DNA from 3 places in the Arthrobacter sp. SAFR-044 genome. Region 1 is predicted to be linked to each of the others. Evidence: riboswitches for the same ligand, from Rfam matches in the RefSeq annotation. Region 1 holds a riboswitch; each other region holds the start of a gene.

Region 1 (3,265 bases):
GAGTCGTCATGAGTTCTCTCTTTCGTTTTTCCTTCGGACCGCGTGTAGGCAGGCAAAGGGAACTGGACGCGCCGGCATCTTGGGGGTACGCCGGCGCATCCCGAACGGGGATGTGGTTTCTAGCGAAAAGGCTTTGGGCAAAGAAATAGCCCTTGGAGCATGAAGTCCAAGAACTACTTGTTGAGGTGGTAGTACGACGAGGTACCGGTGGCTGCAGGCGAGTGCAGCAGCGTGCCCTGGGACGGGTTGAGTGCGCTGATCATCATGCCGTTGCCGACGTAGATGCCCACGTGCGCGCCGCCGTTCTGGACGACAACGTCGCCAGGCTGCGGGGTGGAGGTGGGGGTCATGATGTTCCACGCGTTGGTGCGGGGGATGCTGATGCCGGCCTGGGCGTAAACCCACTGAACGAACCCGGAGCAGTCCCAGCCGGTGACGGGGCTGGTGCCGCCCCACACGTAGGAGTGTCCGATGCCGGTGTAGGCGATGGCTGCAATGCCGGACGTTGCCGCGGATACGGTCTCTGCGGCTTTCGCGGCCGGGGCAGCGTCCTGGCCTGCGGTGGCCGTGGCAGCGCGTTCGGCCGTAGCGGTGGACTGGGTACGCACCGCTTCCACCTTTGGAGCGGCGGTGGTCTTGACGACGGGGCGCTCGAAGGAAACCGTGGCCGTCGGGGCGGCGGTGACAGCGAGGGCCGTCTGGGCCGAACCGGACTCGGTGGAGGCAGAGACACCAGCGGTGGTGTCTGCTGCGGTGGCCGGCAGGCCCATGCTCAGGATGAGGCCCGACGCCGCTGCCACAACGGCAGCCTGGCGGCCTACGGGCCCGGCATTTGCACTCACGGCCTTGGACACGGCGTCCAAGGGGCTGGTGCGAACCGTTTGCGCACGGTGGCGCGCAGAATTATGGCGTGAAGACACGAAGGTAGCCTCTCCCAATGCCTGCGAGGTGAGCTGTCGGATTCGGATGGGAGTCACCCGGCCACACTGCTTCCTGGGAAGCTCGTGACTTAACCCCAAGGCCTTCTGAACGTGAAGGCCAAAATTGGTTCCCCCGCCCCTGCCAGACGATGAAATGCGAACGGACCTTGAGCGGTGGCAGAGTTAGGCAATCCACTCAAGAGCGTCAACTTCGGAAAAGTTGACGCGAGTTAGACGGTACAGCAGTTTTCTTTCAATGTCACATTCAGGTCACAGCGCGTGGATGCGATCTGAGAGTGGTCAATCATTTGGTTACAGCCAGCCCATCGGGTCGACCACTTCGCCGTTGACCTGCACCTCGAAGTGCAGGTGGCAGCCGGTGGACGCCCCTGTCGTGCCGCTGAGCGCCACAACGTCGCCCCGGGAGACCGTCTGGCCCACCTTGACGTTGAAGGACGACAGGTGGTTGTAGGTAGTCTCGAGCCCGTTGCCGTGGTCGATGACCACCCGGTTTCCGCCGCCGAACTGGTGCCAGCCCGCGAAGGTCACGGTGCCCGTCGCGGCAGCAAGGACGGAGGTTCCGCACTGGGCCACGAAGTCCTGGCCGCGGTGGAAGTCCCCGGAGCCACCGGTGATCGGGCTCACCCGGTAACCGAAGGGTGACGCAGTGGTGAGCGAGGCCAGCGGCGCGGCCAGGGTACCGGCCGACGCGGCCCGCGTTACGGAACCGGCGGACTGGGCGCTCAGGAGTTGCTTCAGCTTCCCGTCGGGGTCGGCCTGGGTCACTACGGCTGAGCGGCTGAAGTCGATCTGGGCCCCGATATCAGCGGAAATCTGGGGACTGACGGCGGAGGCCGCCAACGGCGCGTTGCCTGACGCGTCCGTTGCCATGACAGGACTGGTGGCGGGCACCGTGACCGTCAGCACCAGGCCGGTGGCGGCCAGGGCGATTCCAGCTTTCTGGCCGATACCGCTGGCGGCGGCAAACTCCGTCACCTGCCGGAACGGACCCCGGCGCCGGCGCGCGTCGCGATGCAGATCACGGGGGCGCTCCGCTGCGACATCTTCGACAACCCGGGGTGCCGAAGGGGTGCCGGCCGCGCGGCGCCGGCCCCGGGAGGTCTGCATGGTCAAGAAGGGTTCCTCTCTGGAAAAGCCTGCGGAGTTAGCTGTCGGATTCGGGTCAGAGAGATCAAAGACCCGGCCCGTCAGGGCAAGCTTCTGCACAGGGGTGTTCCCGGAAGAATCCTTCACTGGAGAGGCTTGCTGCTGACGGACTTCACCCCAAGGCAGCCCCCCGCTGCCGTTTGTGGTTCCCCCGCCTCTGCCAGTAACGACTCGTGCACCCGATCCGCTGGCAGAGCTCGGCTCCGGATCGGGTAACGCTTAAGTATCAACGATTGGTTCCACTATAGGGCCTTAAGACCCTAGGTAACAATTCCGTTATCTTTGCGTGGAACGACGGCGCTGGGCTATAGGGCCCGCCTCAGGACCGGCGCATGGCGACAAAAACGTGGGCTGCAACCTCGGGCGGGAGCTCCAGTGCGCCTTCGATTCCGGAGACGCGCACGGAGATGTAATCCCCCACGCGCTCCAGGCCTACGGCAGCCCCGGGCCGGATTCCGCCTTCGTCCAGTTGCGCCAGCAGTTCCGGTTCCACCTGGATCGGTTCCGCCAACCGGCTGATGGTCACCACGGAGGCGGGCGCATAACTCTTCATTGCCTCGACCAGGCTGATGGCGCCGTCGGCCAACCCGGTGGCCGGCTGTCCGCCCAGCGCCGCGAGGCCGGGGATCGGGTTGCCGTAGGGCGATTCCGTGGGATGGTCCAGCATCTCGTAAATGCGCCGCTCAACACGCTCGCTCATGACATGTTCCCAGCGGCAGGCTTCGTCATGCACGTAGGCCCAGTCCAGTCCGATGACGTCGGCCAGCAGGCGCTCGGCCAACCGGTGCTTGCGCATGACTTCGGTGGCCCGCTTGCGGCCCGTATCCGTGAGTTCCAGGTGCCTGTCACCGGAGACGACAACCAGTCCGTCGCGTTCCATCCTGCCGATGGTCTGGGACACGGTGGGGCCCGAGTGGCGCAGGCGCTCGGCGATACGGGCCCGGAGGGCAACGATGTTCTCTTCCTCAAGCTCCAGGATGGTCCTGAGGTACATCTCCGTAGTGTCGATCAGATCCGTCATCCAGCTCAGCTCCTCGAGCGCAGTACCTTGCGTTGTCCCACCGTATCGCCTCTTGCCGCGAGGTAGTCCGGGGGCCAGCTTAGCCTATTTTGACTTTGTCCGAATAGCCGCGCCCCGGGCAGCCTGACAGCGTGCGGCGCGTCTCATTGTCTGGACT
Region 2 (3,265 bases), on a different contig from region 1:
GGTCAAGTCAGAATGCCGGAGCAACTGCACCCTTGTCTGCAGGAGCACCACCGCTGCCAGGCGGCGCTCGAACACCGGCCGGGAACCGGGCCTCGGCTGACCCCATAAAGCGGAGGCCAGCATGACCGTGCCGTCATGGTCCAGGTCCTTGAATTTCCGCAGCGCATCACGGACAGTCCCGCGGACGGCCCCCACAGACGAACCATAAGAGGCCAGCATCCCTTCCAGCCGTGCCCCGACGTCGTCCGCATGGTACCAGGTGCCCTCGTTCTGCAGCGTACGGTCCACGAAATCCGCCGCCGCGGACACCACGTCCGCCGCACCCGTCATCGCCCGCGCCCGGACGCCGCGTGCAGGATGCAGAACGGGGTCCACGGCCGGGCTTCCAGCCTTCCCTCGGCGATAGGCTCCCCGCACACGGCACAGGTTCCATAGGATCCCGCCGCCAGCCGGGCAAGGGCCGCTTCAATCTGGTCCAGGCCCGCCGAACTTTGTTTCAGGAGCGCGGAGGCCTGCGAGAGTTCGAAGGCGATGGTGGCGCCCTCGGGATCGTGCTCGTCGTCGACATTGGAATCCTGGCGCGCCGAGTTCGCAGCCTCGATGTCCGCCCGCAGTGCCGGCAACAGTGCCAGGCGCCGCGCCCGCTCCTCTTCGAGCAGCGCACGGAACCGTTCGAAATCCTGCATGGAGACAGCCTAACGCGTGAGTCAGCCGGTGCCGGTTCAGGGATACCGGGTGGTTCCAGGCGGGCACGTGGGAGCGTAGCGGCAACGGGTTGCGATGGTCACAAACAGGGGCCCAGTCCCGAAGCCGACCGCCACGCGCTCAGGATGAAACAGAATTTCGTGTCCGCTTTGTTACCAGGCAGGAAGGTGAAGTATCAGCCGAGGTCGGCCCGGGAACCGGGGTAACGTCCAGACGTTTGCGCAATTCGAGAGAAGGACCTCGTATGTTATCTAAATGTGACAATGGCGTTGAGGGTGGGTTATGGTCGTCTGGTGTCCCTCTCAGACGGGACATTCCCGTCAGCATGCCGAGCCCTGCCGCTGATCATGGGATCCAACCGCTCCAGTTGGCAGGGACGGGGGAACCAAGTTTCCACGGCCACATGTTGGCCTAGGGGTTAAGTCGAAAGTCCCTCCGCTCATCGCGGAGCTGCTTCCGGCCGGGTATCTCCAGCCCGAACCCGACAGCTCACCCCGCAGGCATGGGAGAGGCGATCAACCGTGTCAAAAAATTCCATTTCAGCCCGTCACCGCGCGACTCCGGCCCGCTCCATTGTGCTCGAGGGCCTCGCCGTCACAGCCAAGTCCCAGGCCCGCTCGCTGGGCCGCCCGGCGCTCGCCGTTGCTGCAGCGTCCGGCATTGCCTTCGGAGTCGGCGCCCCGGCCCACGCAGGTGTAACCGCCCCGGACACCACTGAGCAGACCACCGTCCAGGCCGCCTCCGCACCCGTTGCCCCTGCTGCAGCCCCCGCCGCAGCGGCCGCGACTGTCCACACCGTGGTTTCGGGCGACACCCTTGGCGCTATCGCTGCGGCCTACGGCGCAGGCCTGAACGACGTCCTGTCGGCCAACGGCCTGGGACTGTCCTCGGTCATCTACCCGGGCGACCAGATCCAGATCCCCGGTGCAGGCTACACCGCAGCTCCGGCACCCGCACCCGCAGCGGCCCCCGTGCAGGCCGCAGCCGCCACCGCACCGGCGAACACCGGCATGAACATGTCCTACGCTTCCGCTACCCCCGTGGCATCAACCACCGGTACGGGCACCGGCGCAGCGATCCTCGCCTCGGCCTACGGCCAGGTGGGCGTCAAGCAGGACTGCACTGCCATGGTTGAAAAGGCGCTGCGTTCCGTCGGCAAGTCCGTGGGCGACCTTGCCCCCACCCAGTTCTTCCAGTACGGCACCGTTGTAGGCTCTCCCGCTCCCGGCGACCTGATCATCACCTCCGGCCACGTGGGCGTTTACGCGGGCAACGGCCAGGTTGTTAGCGGCGGCGTCAACGGCTTCGATACGCAAGTGCACTCCATCAGCTGGCTCGGCGGCTACTCCGCAGTACGCGTCGCCTAGTCGTCGCATTGTCCGGCGCGCTTAGCGGCGCCGACTGAAGCAGGAGGGTGGCAGCCGGGAAACCCGGCTGCCACCCTCCTGCCGTTTTGCTGAGCGGCGTCCCGCCGCGGTCAGGTCCCGCAGAAGGTCATGTAGCTGCCGAAGTCCTCGGGCGGGCCCTGCATGTAGCGTTCCAGCCCGGGCCGTTCGCTGAAAGGATCAGTGACCGCCTCCAGCAGCTGCTGCAGCGGACCCATGTCTCCGCCAGTGGCAGCGGACAGCGCCTCCTCCACAAGGTTGTTCCGGGGAATGTACGCGGGGTTTACGCTGTCCATCAGCTCCGGGTCAGGCTGGAGCGCCTGCCACCGTTCCAGCCACGCATCGAACGCGGCCAGGTCAAGGACCATGGCGCGCACGGGGCGCAGTTCCCCACGGGCTGCCTTCCCCAGGTTTCGGAAGAACAGGGTGTAGTCCACGGGACCGTCTTTCAGGATGCCGATGGCATCGTCCACCAGAGAGGAAGCAGCGGCTTCATCGCCGGTTCCCCCGCCGCTCTTCAGGCCCAGCTTGGCTGTCATTCCGCTGGTCCATGCCCGGCTGTATTGACCGCGGAAACCACGCAGCACCTCCACCGCCGGGGCAACCGCCTTCTCCTGGTCCTCATCGATGAGCGGCAGCATGGCCTCGGCGAGCCGGGCCAGGTTCCATTCGGCCAGGACTGGTTGGTTGGCGTAGGCATAGCGCCCGCCGACGTCGATGGAGCTGTAGACGGCCTCCGGATTAAAGGCGTCCATGAACGCGCACGGACCATAATCGATGGTTTCCCCGGAGATGGTCATGTTGTCCGTGTTCATGACCCCGTGCACGAATCCCACCAGCATCCACCGGGCCACCAGCTCCGCCTGGGCGGAGACGACAGAACCAAACAGTGCCAGGTAGGGGTTGGCGGCGTCAGCGGCGCGCGGGTAGTGCCTGCTGATGGCGTGGTCCGCCAGCCGTTTCAGAAGGTCCGCATTTTCGGTTGCCCGCGCGTACTGGAAGCTGCCTACGCGAAGGTGGCTGCTTGCCACCCGCGCCAGGACAGCGCCGGGCAGCATGTCATCGCGCCGGACCTGCCGCCCGGTGGCCACGACGGCGAGCGAACGGGTGGTGGGAATGTGCAGTGAGTGCATGGCCTCACTGACGATGTATTCACGCAGCATGGGCCCGACGAC
Region 3 (3,265 bases), on a different contig from region 1:
TCCGGCGCTGGGACTGGCCTACCTGTGGGCTGCCCCCACCTCGATCAGCCGCCGGCTGGGGCACCTCATGGGCGCCCTGGGCGGCATCATTATGGTGGCCGGCAGCTACATCGCCCTTTTCCAGCTGACGCCGGCCTCGGCACGGCCCTACATGGCCGGCTCCACCACCAACAGCTTCCTGGAACTGACCTTCGGCTACAACGGCCTGGCCCGCATCACCGGCTCAGGCGAAGGCATGCCCGGCGGCGGGGCGGGAGGCGCGGCCGGCGGACCCGGCGGTTTCGGCGGGGGCAACAGCGGATTCGGCGGGGCGGCAGGGCTGCTGCGGATGTTCGGCACGAGCTTTGGCGGCGAAGTGTCGTGGCTGCTGCCCGCCGTCCTCGTCCTGCTGGTGGCCGGCCTGTGGTTCACCCGGCGGGAAGCCAGAACCGCCATGGGCCGTGCGTCGCTGATCCTGTGGGGCGGCTGGCTCCTTGTCACCGCGGGTGTCTTCAGCTTCATGAGCGGCATCGTGCACCCCTACTACTCTGTGGCGCTGGCGCCGGCGATCGCAGCCCTCATTGGCATCGGTGCCGTGGAACTCTGGCGCGGCCGCTCCTACTGGCCAGCCAGGATTGTCCTGGCTGCAACCGTCCTGGGCACCTCCATCTGGTCGGCAGTCCTCCTGGGCCGCGACGCGTCCTGGCTCCCCTGGCTGCGCGTCGCCGTCATCGTCCTCGGCGTCCTTGCCGCCGCCGGCATCCTGCTCCGTGTTGACGCGCTTGGCACCGGACGGTTCCGGCGCGCGGGTGCTGCCGCCGTCGTCGTCGTATCCCTCCTGGCCGGCGGACTTGGGGCGGGTGCCTGGACCCTCGCCACCGCAACGTCCGCACATTCAGGTTCCATTCCGACGTCGGGGCCGGCGGGCCCGGCGGCAGGCGGCTTTGGAAACCGGGCGGCAGGTTTCCGCGGCGGCCGCGCCGACGGCACGGACGCGGCCACCGGAACGAATGGGTTTGACCCCGCAAACCGAATTGATGGCGCACCGGATGCAGCCGGCGGAGCCGCTGGTCCCGGAGGAACCGGCGGCGGCCCCGGTGAAGGAACCGCCGACGCCGCGGTCACCGCATTGCTGTCATCCACCACGACCAAATGGTCCGCGATCGTCAGCGGCGCCAGCCAGGCAGCCAGCCTGGAACTCGCTACCAACACCAACGTCATCGCACTGGGCGGCTGGAACGGCGGAGACCCGTACCCCACCCTCGCCGAGTTCCAGGACATGGTGTCCAAGGGCGAGATCGGGTACTACATCCAGGCCGGCGGCATGGGCGGAGGCGGCATGGGCGCCCGCGGCGGCAACTCGGAGGTGGCAGCCTGGGTCCAGGCCAACTTCCAGGCCCAGACTGTGGGCAACTCCATCGTTTACCAACTCGCAAAGTAGGATGCACCGATAGCCTCCAGGCTCGAACGATCCCGGCAAGCGGTGCAAATCGACGCGCTGCTTGCCGTGACTTCTGTTACCTAAATGTGACTTTGGCTTAATCTTCCTGTACCGTCGATTGGGTGCGGCCCCCGTTCGGGCCGCATATCCCGGGTTGACGCCAAGCTCTGCCGCTTCCCCTGGATTCCGATTGAGCAACGGCAGAGGCGGGGGACCCACCGTCCCGGGCAATGAATGCCCTTGGGGTTAAGCACGTACGTGATCTTTCCGTACGGCCGGATGCCCTCATCCGAACCCGACAGCTAACTCCGCAGGTGTGAGAGGCGATCAATCATGTCCAAAAACACGGCAGAACCATGCCTGCCCGCTAAACACCGGGCCAAGCAAGCGGCAAAGAAAACCACCCTGGGCCAGCGCGCCGCCGTCCTTGCAGCATCGTGCGCGGTGCTGGTTGGGGTAGGCGCGGCCGGGCAGGCCACCGGCAGCATGACCCCGGTGTCATCCACCGAGTCAAGCACGGCAGCGTCCGACGCCCAAATGAGCATCGAGAAGAGCGAGATCCGCTCCAACCCTGTGGAGAGCCCCGCTCCCGCCGCAATCGCCGTAGCACCGCAGGCGGCCGAACCGGCTCCCGCAGCGGCACCTGCCGCCCCCGCGCCGGTCGCGCCAGCCCCGGCACCTGCACCCGAGCCCGCCCCCGCACCTGAGCCGGCACCCGCCGTCGCGGTCAACGATCCCGCCGGTGCCCAGGCTTACGCCGCCAGCCAGTTGGCCACGTACGGCTGGGGACCGGACCAGATGCAGTGCCTGCAGACGCTGTGGACCAAGGAATCGGACTGGACCACTACGGCCACCAACCCCAGCAGCGGTGCGTACGGCATCGTCCAGTCCCTCCCTGCTGAGAAGATGGCCAGCTCCGGCGCCGACTACCTCACCAACTACCGCACGCAGATCAACTGGGGCCTGAACTACATCAAGCTCAGCTACGCCTCCCCGTGCGGCGCCCTGGACTTCCACCTGGCGCACAACTGGTACTAGGCACTGCTCGCCTGCGGCGGTGAGCTGAAGGGGCACCTTCCGCTGAGCCTCCCAGGCAGCAACCGCGGCCCGCATCCATCCGGATGCGGGCCGCGGTGCGTTGAGCTGCAGCGTGTTAAGTCGCCGGGGTTTGGGTCTCGGTGCTCTGGGCTGCGTCAGGCCCGGCGTTCCGCCACGGGATGTACTGCACAGCCCACTTATTGCCGTCCGGATCGGCGAAGTACACGAAGTGGCCCCAGTCCTGCACGTCAACGTCGCTGACATCCACGCCGTTGTTTTTCAGGTAGTCGTGGGCGGCATTGATATCGCTGACCACCATCTGAAGGGTCGATCCCGTACCGGGCGGGGCGTCCGAAAGACCCTCGCCGATGCAGATGGAGCAGGCCGAACCCGGCGGGGTCAGCTGCACAAAGCGGATGTCGTCCGACGGCCGCTCGTCGTAGTCGGCGTTGAAGCCCACCTTGTTGACGTAGAAGTCCTTGGCGCGGTCAACGTCGGACACGGGGACAAACACAAGTTCGAGTTTCCAGTCCATCCGCACAGGCTAGCGGCGCGGCCCGGTCCAAAAAAGGGGGAACGCTACCCTGCGATGCCGTAGAGGCGGTCTCCCGCGTCGCCCAGGCCGGGAACGATGTAGGACTTCTCGTTGAGCTTCTCGTCGATGGAGGCCAGGACGATGTGCACGTTGGCCCCGGACAGCTCCTCCTCCAGCCGGGCCAGGCCCTCAGGCGCGGCCAGCAGGCAGATGCAGGTAACGTCCGACGCGCCCCTCTTGAACAGGAACTTGATGGCCTCGCGCAGGGTGCC

Evidence for each region. Region 1 has a riboswitch for cyclic di-AMP ahead of ACR65J_RS16750 (M23 family metallopeptidase). Riboswitches for the same ligand answer to the same signal wherever they lie in the genome.
Region 2: another riboswitch for cyclic di-AMP. It lies ahead of ACR65J_RS08120 (LysM peptidoglycan-binding domain-containing protein); the one in region 1 lies ahead of ACR65J_RS16750 (M23 family metallopeptidase).
Region 3: another riboswitch for cyclic di-AMP. It lies ahead of ACR65J_RS19260 (aggregation-promoting factor C-terminal-like domain-containing protein); the one in region 1 lies ahead of ACR65J_RS16750 (M23 family metallopeptidase).

The regions. Positions count from the first base shown of each region.
Region 1 is NZ_JBPFDN010000011.1:98,657-101,921, forward strand. Features, by position in the region: gene ACR65J_RS16740 (NlpC/P60 family protein) at 1-10, opposite strand, end outside; gene ACR65J_RS16745 (C40 family peptidase) at 174-854, opposite strand; cyclic di-AMP (ydaO/yuaA leader) riboswitch at 925-1,104, opposite strand; gene ACR65J_RS16750 (M23 family metallopeptidase) at 1,233-2,048, opposite strand; cyclic di-AMP (ydaO/yuaA leader) riboswitch at 2,061-2,290, opposite strand; gene ACR65J_RS16755 (iron-dependent transcriptional repressor DtxR) at 2,407-3,108, opposite strand.
Region 2 is NZ_JBPFDN010000004.1:167,293-170,557, reverse strand. Features, by position in the region: gene ACR65J_RS08130 (DNA alkylation repair protein) at 1-330, opposite strand, end outside; gene ACR65J_RS08125 (TraR/DksA family transcriptional regulator) at 327-686, opposite strand; cyclic di-AMP (ydaO/yuaA leader) riboswitch at 1,052-1,223, shown strand; gene ACR65J_RS08120 (LysM peptidoglycan-binding domain-containing protein) at 1,227-2,072, shown strand; gene ACR65J_RS08115 (protein adenylyltransferase SelO) at 2,183-3,265, opposite strand, start outside.
Region 3 is NZ_JBPFDN010000016.1:83,769-87,033, forward strand. Features, by position in the region: gene ACR65J_RS19255 (glycosyltransferase family 39 protein) at 1-1,420, shown strand, start outside; cyclic di-AMP (ydaO/yuaA leader) riboswitch at 1,588-1,748, shown strand; gene ACR65J_RS19260 (aggregation-promoting factor C-terminal-like domain-containing protein) at 1,754-2,458, shown strand; gene ACR65J_RS19265 (glyoxalase superfamily protein) at 2,574-2,993, opposite strand; gene upp (uracil phosphoribosyltransferase) at 3,038-3,265, opposite strand, start outside.